DNA from 2 places in the Streptomyces sp. NBC_00663 genome. Region 2 is predicted to be linked to the other one. Evidence: riboswitches for the same ligand, from Rfam matches in the RefSeq annotation. Region 2 holds a riboswitch; the other holds the start of a gene.

Region 1 (5,635 bases), 1.7 Mb from region 2:
AGTGGCGGGGGCTACGGTCGCTGACATGAACGACCTGGCCCCCCGAGAACAGGCCATCCTCGCCCTCGAACGCCGCGGCTTCACCGGCCCCGGCGCGAAGGAGCGTGCGATACGCGAGGAACTGGGCCTGGCCCCGGTCCGCTACTACCAGCTCCTCAACGCGCTGCTGGACGACCCACGCGCCCTGGCCCACGACCCGGTCACGGTGAACCGCCTGCGCAGGGTGCGCGACGCACGCAGGTCGGAGAGGTGACGGAGGGACTGACCGACACGGACGCTTCTTTCAGCCCGTCCGGCGTTTGAGGACGAGGCCCTTTCGGGGCCGAAGCGGGGGTCTGGGGGCGGCAGCCCCCAGGGATGGGAACGGGTAGGGGCGGCGGGGGCGAGAAAAAGGCGTGCGATCCGGCGCCGTGGATATGGTCCCTCTATGGGCAGCCACAAGGACTCCACGGACGACTTCCCGCGCACGCCGGTGACCCAGGCCGGACGCGAAGGGCTCGCGGCGATGCTCGCGCGGCCCGGCAGGACGGTCGTCGCGCTCGACTTCGACGGGACGCTCGCGCCGATCGTGGCCGACCCGGAACAGGCCCGGGCCCACCCCGACGCCGTGTCCGCGCTCGCCGCCCTCGCCCCGAAGCTCGCCTCCGTGGCCGTCGTCACCGGTCGCCCCGCCGGTGTCGCCGTCCGCCTCGGCGGTTTCGCGGGCGTCCCCGGCCTCGAACACCTCGTCGTCCTCGGCCACTACGGCGCCGAGCGCTGGGACGCCGTCAGCGGCGAGGTCACCGCCCCCGCCCCGCACCCCGGCGTCGCCGCCGTCCGCGCCGAACTCCCCGGCTTCCTCGACGGCATCGGCGCCTGGCACGGCACCTGGATCGAGGAGAAGGGGCGGGCCGTCGCCGTCCACACCCGCCGGGCCGAGGACCCGCAGGCCGCCTTCGACGCACTGCGCGGCCCTCTCACCGACCTCGCCACCCGCCACGGCCTGATCGTCGAACCCGGCCGGCTCGTCCTCGAACTCCGCCCGCCGGGCATGGACAAGGGCCGGGCCCTGACGGAGTACGTCCATGAGCTGGGCGCCGAGGCCGTGCTCTACGCCGGCGACGACCTCGGAGACCTCCCCGCCTTCGCCGCCGTGGACAAGCTCCGCTCCGACGGGATCCCCGGGCTGCTGGTGTGCAGCACCGGCAGCGAGGAGGTGGCCGAGCTGAAGGAACGGGCCGACCTGGTGGTGGACGGCCCGGCGGGGTTGGTACGACTGCTGCGGCGACTGGCGGAAGAGCTTCCCGGAACTTCCCCCGGTGATCAGGAGCGCAACGCCGCCAGCTGATCCAGGAACCACTGCGCGGGCGGCAACGCCGTGGCCGCGGCGGCGAGCCGCTTCGTGCGCTCCGCCCGCTCCCCGGGCCCCATCGTCAGCGCCTCGTGCAGGGCGTCGGCGGTGCCGATCACGTCGTACGGATTGACCACGATCGCGTCCTCGCCCAGCTCCTCGTACGCCCCCGCCTCCCGCGACAGCACCAGCGCGCACCCCTCGTCGGAGACGACCGGCACCTCCTTCGCGACCAGGTTCATGCCGTCGCGGATGGGGTTGACCAGGGCCACGTCGGCAAGCCGGTACGCGGCGAGGGAGCGGGCGAAGTCGTCCTTGACGTGCAGCACCACCGGGGCCCAACCAGGCGTTCCGTACGCCGAGTTGATCTCGTCCGCCAAGCGCTGCACCTCGGCCGTGTAGTCCCGGTAGACGGCGAGGTCCTGCCGGGAGGGGTAGGCGAACGCCACGTGCACGACCCGCTCCCGCCACTCGGGGCGGGTCGCCAGCAGATGCTCGTACGCGTGCAGACCGCGGACGATGTTCTTCGACAGCTCGGTGCGGTCGACCCGGACGATCGTGCGGCGGCCCGCGCCGATCTCCGTCCTCAGGGCCGCCATCCGCTCGGCCACGTCCGCCTCGTGCGACCGCTTGCGCAGGAAGTCCGCGTCCGCGCCGAGCCCGTGCACACCGACCCGGGTGTCCCCGAGCCCGCCGACGATCTCCGTCGCGCACGCCTCGAACGCGGATGCCCAGCGCCGGGTCAGGAACCCCAGCCGGTCCGCGCCGAGCATGCCCCGCAGCACCTGCTCGGCCACGTCGTCCGGCAGCATCCGGAAGTACTCCGGCGGGGCCCACGGGGTGTGCGAGAAGTGACCGATCCGCAGGTCGGGGCGGAGCTCCCGCAGCATCCCCGGCACCAGCGTGAGGTGGTAGTCCTGCACCACGACCGCCGCGCCCCGCGCGGCCTCCGCCGCCAGCGCCTCGGCGAAGGCGCGGTTGTAGGTCTCGTACGACGCCCACTGCCGCCGGAACTCCGCGTCGAAGACCGGTTCCAGCGGGGTCTGGTACAGCAGATGGTGGACGAACCACAGGACCGAGTTGGCGATGCCGTTGTACGCGTCCGCGTGCACGCCGGCGGGGATGTCGAGCATCCGTACGCCGGCCTCGCCCTCCCCGCGCCGTACCGCCTCGCGGTCGCCGTCGCTCAGCGCCGAGCAGACCCACAGGGCGTCCGCGTCGGAGCCGATCGCCGACAGCCCCGAGACCAGCCCACCCCCACCGCGCCGGGCGGACAGCGTGCCGTCCGCCCGGACCTCGTAGGAGACCGGGCCACGGTTGGAGGCCACCAGTACCTGAGCAGCACCGAACGTTGAAGCCATACGGATCAACCTAGCCCGGCCACGGAACACTCAAACGTGCGTCCGGTCCGATGCGGCCCGCCCGACCGCAAGGCTCAGGCCACCTTGCGGGTCGCGTACTCCGCGATCTCCGCCATCGGCGGGCGTTCCTCCGTGTCCACGGAGTAGGTGCGGGGCTCGAAGCCGGTCTCGCCGCGTTCGAACTGGGTGAGGGAGGGGCGGACGAGGTGGCCGCGGGCCAGCCGGAGCTGGGCGGTGCGGTAGATCGCGGCGGACATCCGGCCGAGGGCCTGCCCGTCCTGGTGACGGTGTTTGCGGACACCGACGTCGACCTGGGCGAGCGCGTCGAGGCCGACGAGGTGCAGGGCGTCGACGAGCATGCCGAGCTCGATGCCGTAGCCGACCGGGAACGGCAGCTGCTCCAGCAGAGAGCGGCGGGCCGCGTACTCACCGCCCAGCGGCTGGACGAAACCGGCCAGCTGCGGCCAGTGCATGTTCAGCAGCGGGCGGGCCATCAGCTCGGTCACCCGGCCGCCCTGGCCCGCGGCGCCGCCGAGCGGACGGTCGTACATGGCCTTGACCAGGTCGACCCCGGGTTCGGTGAGCAGCGGGCCGACGATCCCGGCGACGAAGTCGGAGGAGAACTCCTTCAGGTCGGCGTCGATGAAACAGACGATGTCGCCGCTGGTCACCAGCAGCGAGCGCCACAGCACCTCGCCCTTGCCGGGGACGGCGGGCAGGCGGGGCAGGATCGCGTCGCGGTGCACCACCGTGGCCCCGGCCGCGGCCGCCACTTCCGCCGTACGGTCGCTCGACCCCGAGTCGACGACGACTATCTCGTCGACCAGCGGGACCTGCTGCATGAGGTCGTGACGGATGATCGCGACGATGTCGCCGACCGTCTCCTCCTCGTTCAGCGCGGGCAGCACCACACTGACCGACTGGCCCGTGCGCTGCTTGGCGGCCAGTATCTGGTGGAGCGGCCGGTCGGTCACGGACCAGGAGCGGGTGGTCAGCCAGCGCTCGACTTCTTCCAGCACGTAGGCGACTCCTCTACTTGTGATCCACTACTTGTGATCCATCTCGCGGTTCGGACGTCTATCTCAACTGTCCACCTCGTCGGTTACAGTCTTGAACAACGCGGATGACCATCACATGTCCTGGATGGTCCGACGTTCACAACTTCATACCGCTCATCCAGAGGGGCAGAGGGATACGGCCCGATGAAGCCCCGGCAACCCTCCAGTCGGTACTCGTAGATCATTGTTGATCGCTCCGCGAGGCTCCCGACTCGGGAAGGTGCCAAATCCGTCTCACGGCGAGATGCGTCGTGAGGAAGATGAGGAGAAAGGGCCTCGCCTCTCATGGCTGCGCAGACTGTCGCAAACACCACCGGAACCACCGTCGACCTCGGCCCCGCCGCGGCGCTCAGCTGCCGCGAATGCGGTCACCGGGTGCCTCTCGGCCCGGTCTTCGCCTGCGAGGAGTGTTTCGGCCCGCTCGAGATCGCGTACGACTTCTCCGCCTACGACGCCGAGGAGCTCCGCAAGCGGATCGAGGCGGGACCCGCGAACATCTGGCGCTACGCGCCGCTGCTGCCCGTCCCCGCGGACGTGGCCGACAAGCCCAACATCAACCCCGGCTGGACCAAGCTCGTCCAGGCCGACAACCTGGCCCGTGAGCTGGGTGTCGAGGCCGGCAAGCTGTTCGTGAAGGACGACTCCGGCAACCCGACGCACTCCTTCAAGGACCGCGTCGTCGCCCAGGCCATCGAGGCCGCCCGGGTCTTCGGCTTCACCACCCTCTCCTGCTCCTCCACCGGCAACCTCGCGGGTGCCGTCGGCGCCGCCGCCGCCCGCGCCGGCTTCCGCTCCTGCGTGTTCATCCCGCACGACCTGGAGCAGGGCAAGGTCGTCATGGCCGCGGTCTACGGCGGTGAGCTCGTCGGCATCGAGGGCAACTACGACGACGTGAACCGCTTCTGCTCCGAGCTGATCGGCGATCCGGCCGGTGAGGGCTGGGGCTTCGTCAACGTCAACCTGCGGCCGTACTACGCCGAGGGCTCCAAGACCCTCGCGTACGAGATCTGCGAGCAGCTCGGCTGGCGGCTGCCGGACCAGCTGGTCGTGCCGATCGCCTCCGGCTCCCAGCTGACGAAGATCGACAAGGGGCTCCAGGAGCTGATCAAGCTCGGCCTCGTCGAGGACAAGCCGTACAAGATCTTCGGTGCGCAGGCGGAGGGGTGCTCGCCGGTGTCGGTCGCCTACAAGGCGGGCCACGACGTCGTTCGTCCCCAGAAGCCGAACACCATCGCCAAGTCCCTCGCCATCGGCAACCCGGCCGACGGCCCCTACGTCCTCGACATCGCGCGTCGCACCGGCGGTGCGGTGGAGGACGTGAACGACGAGCAGATCGTCGACGCGATCAAGCTGCTGGCCCGCACGGAGGGCATCTTCGCGGAGACGGCCGGTGGCGTGACGGTCGGCGTGACCCGCAAGCTGATCGAGAACGGGCTGCTGGATCCGACGTTGACGACGGTGGTGCTGAACACCGGCGATGGGCTCAAGACGCTGGATGCGGTGGCCGGGACGGGGCTGACCGCGACGATTCGCCCCAACCTTGATTCGTTCCGCGAGGCTGGTCTCGCTTAGTCGTTGTTCGTCTGCGGGCCGGTGGGGGCTGGTCGCGCCCAGGCGGCGGTAGCCGCAAGTCAATACAGCCCCGCGCCCCTGAGGGCGACTACCTGACCGGAGGTCTTGAAAATGAGCGTCACCGTCCGCATCCCCACCATCCTGCGCACCTACACCGGCGGGCAGGCCGAGGTCGCCGCCGAGGGCTCGACCCTCGCCGACGTCATCGCCGACCTGGAGAAGAACCACACGGGTATCGCCGCCCGCGTGCTCGACGACCAGGGCAAGCTGCGCCGGTTCGTCAACGTGTACGTCAACGACGACGACGTCCGCTT
Region 2 (5,635 bases):
CGATCGCCTCGATCAACCCGATCTGGTCCATGGGCCCCTACCGTCCGGACCAGGTGTCCACGGGCGCCCAGCCCGACTGGTACATGGGCTTCTCCGAGGGCCTGATCCGTGTCATGCCGGGCTGGGAGATCAACTTCTGGGGTCACACGCTCGTCCTGGGTGTGTTCATCCCGCTGGTGATCTTCCCGCTGGTCCTGGTGGCCATCGCGGTCTACCCGTTCATCGAGGCCTGGGTCACCGGCGACCGGCGCGAGCACCACATCCTGGACCGCCCGCGCAACGCCCCGACCCGCACGGCCTTCGGCGTCGCGTGGATCACCTGGTACATGGTGCTGCTCGTCGGTGGTGGAAACGACCTCTGGGCCACCCACTTCCACCTGTCGATCAACTCGATCACCTGGTTCGTCCGTGTGGCGTTCTTCGTCGCGCCGGTGCTCGCGTTCATCGTCACCAAGCGGATCTGCCTGGGCCTCCAGCGCCGCGACAAGGACAAGGTGCTGCACGGCCGCGAGTCCGGCATCATCAAGCGCCTGCCGCACGGTGAGTTCATCGAGGTGCACGAGCCGCTCAGCCAGGACGCGCTGCACACGCTCACCGCGCACGAGCAGTACAAGCCGGCCGAGATCGGCCCGACGGTCGACGACAACGGCGTCGAGCGCAAGGTGAAGGGCTCCGAGAAGCTGCGCGTCAAGCTCAGCGAGGCGTACTTCGGCGACGAGTCGCAGATCGCCAAGCCCACCGTCGAGGAGTACAAGGAGATCACGAGCGGCCACGGCCACCACTGATCGCTGCGCTCGCCACGCGCTGTGCAAGGGCCCCCGTCCGGTCTTCGGACGGGGGCCCTTCTCCGTGCCCGGGGCTGGATAGGGTGGGGTCAAACATCTGTTGAACCCTGTTGTACGACACCCAGGAGCGGCCGTATGAGCGCTGTGACCCCCGCTGGAGGCGACACCGCGGCGGGCCGTTCCTGGCCCGAGGTCCTGAACGCCCTGCTGTACGGCCGTGACCAGAGCGCCGCCGCGACCGCCTGGGCGATGGACCAGATCATGCGCGGCGAGGCGACGGACGCGCAGATCGCCGGGTTCGTGGTGGCCCTGCGGGCCAAGGGCGAGACGGTCGAGGAGATCACCGGGCTCGTCCAGGCGATGTACGAGCACGCCAATGTGATCGAGGTGTCCGGGCGGACCGTCGACATCGTCGGCACCGGCGGCGACGGCGCGAAGACGGTGAACATCTCCACGATGTCCTCCCTCGTGGTGGCCGGCACCGGCGCGAAGGTCGTCAAGCACGGCAACCGGGCGGCCTCGTCGGCGTCGGGTTCCTCGGACGTCCTGGAGAAGCTGGGCGTCAACCTCGACCTCACCCCGCAGCGGGTGGCCGAGGTGGCCGAGGAGGCCGGCATCACCTTCTGCTTCGCTATCAAATTCCACCCGGCGCTGCGTCACGCGGGCGCCGCCCGCGGCCAGTTGGGCATCCGTACGGTGTTCAACGCGCTGGGCCCGCTGACCAACCCCGCGAAGGTCAGGGCGCAGGCGGTGGGCGTCGCCGACCCGCTGATGGCGCCGATCGTCGCCGGGGTCTTCGCCGAGCGCGGCAACTCCTCGCTGGTCTTCCGCGGTGACGACGGCCTCGACGAGCTGACGACGACGTCCACCTCCCGGGTGTGGGTCGTGCGCGACGGCAAGGTCACCGAGGAGGCCTTCGACCCGCGTGACGTCGGCATCGAGCTGGTGCCGGTGGAGGCGCTGCGGGGTGGCGACCCGGCGTTCAACGCGGACGTGGCGCGCAGACTCCTCGACGGCGAGACGGGTCCGGTCCGGGACGCGGTCCTGCTGAACTCGGCGGCGGCGCTCGTCGCGCTGGAGCCGACCGGGGCGTCCCTGGCGGACCAGCTGCGGGACGGGATGGCGAAGGCCGCGGAGTCCATCGACTCCGGCGCGGCCAAGCGGACTCTGGAGCGCTGGGTGGCGGCCAGCAACCGGTAGCCGGTATCGATGGTCGTCCCGCGATCCGGACGCGGGTTGCGGGACGACGATCACATCGCGTACGTTCCTGTACCAGGTCATGAGTGACAGTCATGAGGCCCCGGCCGACTGTCCGGCAACCCTCCGTCCGTGGCGGGGTGCCCCGGGTGAAGACCAGGCCGTAGGCAGCGAGGTCTACGGCAAGCGCGGGCCCCTCTCGAAACCAGGGGTCCTGGTCGTTCGAGGGAGTCTTCCGTGAGCAAGCGAATGCGATAGGGCCGCCGAGCCCCGCCTCCGCGCACCCTTTTCCTCTTCCCCGCATGCCCTGCTTCAGCATGCCCTCTCACGGGAGTCCCCCATGTCTGTCTCCACCGCTGCCGCCACCCGGACCATTTGCTCTCCGCTGCCCGTTCTGGGCCGGGATGTCACCGTCCCGCTCGTCACCGGTGGCGAGGTCACCTACGCGGCCCTCGACTACGCGGCCAGCGCGCCGGCCCTCCAGCGGGTCTGGGACGACGTGGCGGCCTACGCGCCCTACTACGGCAGCGTCCACCGCGGTGCCGGGTACCTGTCGCAGCTGTCGACCGACCTCTTCGAGAACGCCCGGAACACCGTCGCCGAGTTCCTCGGCTGCCGCGAGGGCGACCAGGTCGTCTTCACCCGGTCCACCACCGACTCGCTCAACCTGCTCGCCGCCGCCCTGCCCGCCGACTGCCAGGTCTTCGTCTTCGAGACCGAGCACCACGCCTCGCTGCTGCCCTGGCGCGACGCCCGGGTGACCTACCTCGACGCCCCCCGCACCCACCAGCAGGCCGTGGAGACCCTGGAGCAGGCCCTCGCCGACCGCGACCCGTACGGCCCCGCCCTGGTCTGTGTGACCGGCGCCTCCAACGTCACCGGCGAGCTGTGGCCGGTGCGCGAGCTGGCCGCCGCCGCCCATGCGCACGGCGCCCGGATCGTCCTCGACGCCGCCCAGCTCGCCCCGCACCACGCGGTGTCCGTCGCCGACCTCGACGTCGACTGGGTCGCCTTCTCCGGCCACAAGCTGTACGCCCCCTTCGGCTCCGGCGTCCTCGCCGGCCGCGCCGACTGGCTGACCGCCGCCGAGCCCTACCTCGCCGGCGGCGGCGCCAGCCGCAAGGTCACCCGGCGCGAGGACGGCGGCGTGGACGTGGAGTGGCACGAGAACGCGGCCCGCCACGAGGCCGGCTCCCCGAACGTCATCGGCGCCTACTCCATCGCCTCCGCCTGCAAGGCGCTGACCGAGGCCGGCTTCGACACCCTCGTCGCCCGCGAGCAGTACCTGATCGAGAAGGTCAGGAGCGGCCTCGCCGACGTTCCCGAGGTCCGGATCCTCTCCCTCTTCGGCGACGACGCCCCCCGCGTCGGCGTCCTCTCCTTCGTCGTCGAGGGCTGGAACAGCTCCCACTTCGCCGCCGCCCTCTCCGCCGAGTACGGCATCGGCGTCCGCGACGGCCTCTTCTGCGCTCACCCCCTCGTCCGCACCCTGCTCGGCAGCGACCCGCAGACCCAGGGCGAGTGCGGCGCCCCCGAGGCCGCGCCCGGCGAGAAGTCCCTCAACGCCATCCGCGTCAGCTTCGGCGCGGGCACGCCGGACGAGCATGTCGAGCGGTTCGTGAACGCCGTGCGCGAGCTGGTGAGCGACGGTGCGAAGTGGCGGTACCGGACCGAGGACGGACGGTGCGTCCCCGCCGTCTGACCGGCTGACCGGCTGGGCGGCGGTTGCCGATACCCTCCCCTACGGCGTTCGTACGACACACAGGGGGAGCGGGAGTGCAGGCGCTGCGCGCGACGGATCCACGCAGGGTCGGCCCGTACGAGGTACGGGGCCGGCTCGGCTCGGGCGGCATGGGCGAGGTGTATCTCGCCGAGTCACGGACCGGGCTGCGGCTGGCGGTGAAGGTCGTACGGCCCGAGTACGCCCAGGACCGCACCTTCCGCGCCCGGTTCCGGCAGGAGGTGCGGGCGGCGCAGACCGTCGGCGGGGCGGGCACGTACACCGCGCGCGTGGTCGACGCCGACCCGGAGGGCGAGCACCCGTGGATGGCCACGGAGTTCGTGGACGGGCCGAATCTGCGGGACGCGGTCATGGACGGCGGGGCACTGCCCGAGCAGGCGGTGCGGGTGCTGGGGGCCGCGCTGGGTGAGGCGCTGGGCGCGATCCATGCGCGGGGCATGGTCCACCGGGACCTGAAGCCCTCCAACATCCTGCTGGCGCCGGACGGTCCGCGGGTCATCGACTTCGGGATCGTACGGGCCCTCGAAGCCACGGCGATGACCCGTACGGGCGCGATCGTGGGCTCGGTCGGCTATGTCTCGCCCGAGCAGATCCGCAACGGTGGCAAGGTCGGCCCGCCGAGCGACGTCTTCTCCCTCGGCGCGGTCCTCGCGTACGCGGCGAGCGGGCGCGAGCCCTTCGGCGAGGGCCAGGACTCGGTGATCCTGCTGCGCATCCTGACCCGGGACTTCGACCTGACGGGCGTACCGGAGGAACTGCTGCCGCTGGTGGAGGCGTGCCTCAGGGACGAGCCGGGGCAGCGGCCGATGCCGAAGGACGTCGTCGAGGCCGTGGGGGGTTCGCCGCGCGGCGGACTGCATCCTGGCTGGTACACGGGTGCGGGCCCGGAGCCCGAGGCTTCTCGGGGAGGCGAACTCTGGCTTCCCGAGCGGGAGTCGGGAGAGCGGGAGAGCCGGGTCGAGTACATGGCGCCGGTGCCGGAGACGCCTGACGTGGTGCGGCCCGAGGCCGAGGTGGCGGAGACACCTCAGGCTGCGCCGCCCGAGGCCGAGGTGGCGGACGTACGGCCCTCGCGGCGCGGGCTGCTGCGCCTCGCCGTGGGCGGGGCCGTGGTCGCCGGCGCCGGGGGAGTGGGCGGCTGGTGGTGGCTCGGGCGCTCGGAGGCCGGTAGCGAGGGCGGGGGGAAGAGCGGGAGCGCGAATACGCCGGGGTTCGTCGCGCGGAAGGCGGCCGTGAGCTGGTCGTACAACGTGGGCGGCGCGCCCAGCGTGGACGGCGGTCCCTGCGGGGCGCTCTCCGCCGACGGCCGGACGCTGTACTTCGCCGGGGCCGACGGGAACCTGCGGGCGCTGGGCAGCGACGGCGAGGAACGCTGGAAGGTGTCCGTCTTCCAGGGGGAGGCCTTCGTCACCAGGCCGGTCGTCACGGCCGACGGGATCTTCGTCGCCGTGGTCAGCGACACCGCGACCGAACCGGGGAGGCTCATCGCGGTGAGCGCCGCCGGTGAGGAGATGTGGAGGCGGGAGCTGCCCAGTCCGTACTTCCGCCAGCCCGCGGTGCTCGGGGGCGCCGTCGTCGTCGGCTCCGCGAAGAGCACGATCGACGGTGCGGGGGTCGTGCAGGCGTACGACAGCCGGGGCAGGGTGAGCTGGGACGTCCCGCTGGGTGGTGCGCCCTGCGACGAGCTCGTCGTGGCCGGCGGCGTCCTCTACGCGCCCTGCTACGACAACCACCTCTACGGGTTCACCGACGGCGGCACCAGCACGCCGTTCGACGCCGCGCTGGACGGTGATGTCGGCCGCCCCGCCGTCAGCGGCGACACCGTGGTCGTGAGCACCGGGAACCAGGCGAACGAGCTGTTCGGGCTGGATCTCGCGGGCCGACAGAAGTGGAAGAAGAAGGGCCTCGCCGG

What was found. Region 2 has a riboswitch for S-adenosylmethionine ahead of OG866_RS31905 (aminotransferase class V-fold PLP-dependent enzyme). Riboswitches for the same ligand answer to the same signal wherever they lie in the genome.
Region 1: another riboswitch for S-adenosylmethionine. It lies ahead of thrC (threonine synthase); the one in region 2 lies ahead of OG866_RS31905 (aminotransferase class V-fold PLP-dependent enzyme).

Annotation. Positions count from the first base shown of each region.
Region 1 covers NZ_CP109027.1:5,324,862-5,330,496, forward strand. Annotated here, with positions in the region: gene OG866_RS24260 (DUF3263 domain-containing protein) at 26-253, shown strand; gene otsB (trehalose-phosphatase) at 428-1,327, shown strand; gene OG866_RS24270 (alpha,alpha-trehalose-phosphate synthase (UDP-forming)) at 1,303-2,691, opposite strand; gene OG866_RS24275 (glucosyl-3-phosphoglycerate synthase) at 2,766-3,710, opposite strand; SAM riboswitch class I at 3,861-4,016, shown strand; gene thrC (threonine synthase) at 4,035-5,321, shown strand; gene OG866_RS24285 (MoaD/ThiS family protein) at 5,433-5,635, shown strand, end outside.
Region 2 covers NZ_CP109027.1:7,050,095-7,055,729, forward strand. Annotated here, with positions in the region: gene qcrB (cytochrome bc1 complex cytochrome b subunit) at 1-785, shown strand, start outside; gene trpD (anthranilate phosphoribosyltransferase) at 921-1,985, shown strand; SAM riboswitch class IV at 2,061-2,177, shown strand; gene OG866_RS31905 (aminotransferase class V-fold PLP-dependent enzyme) at 2,323-3,684, shown strand; gene OG866_RS31910 (serine/threonine-protein kinase) at 3,759-5,635, shown strand, end outside.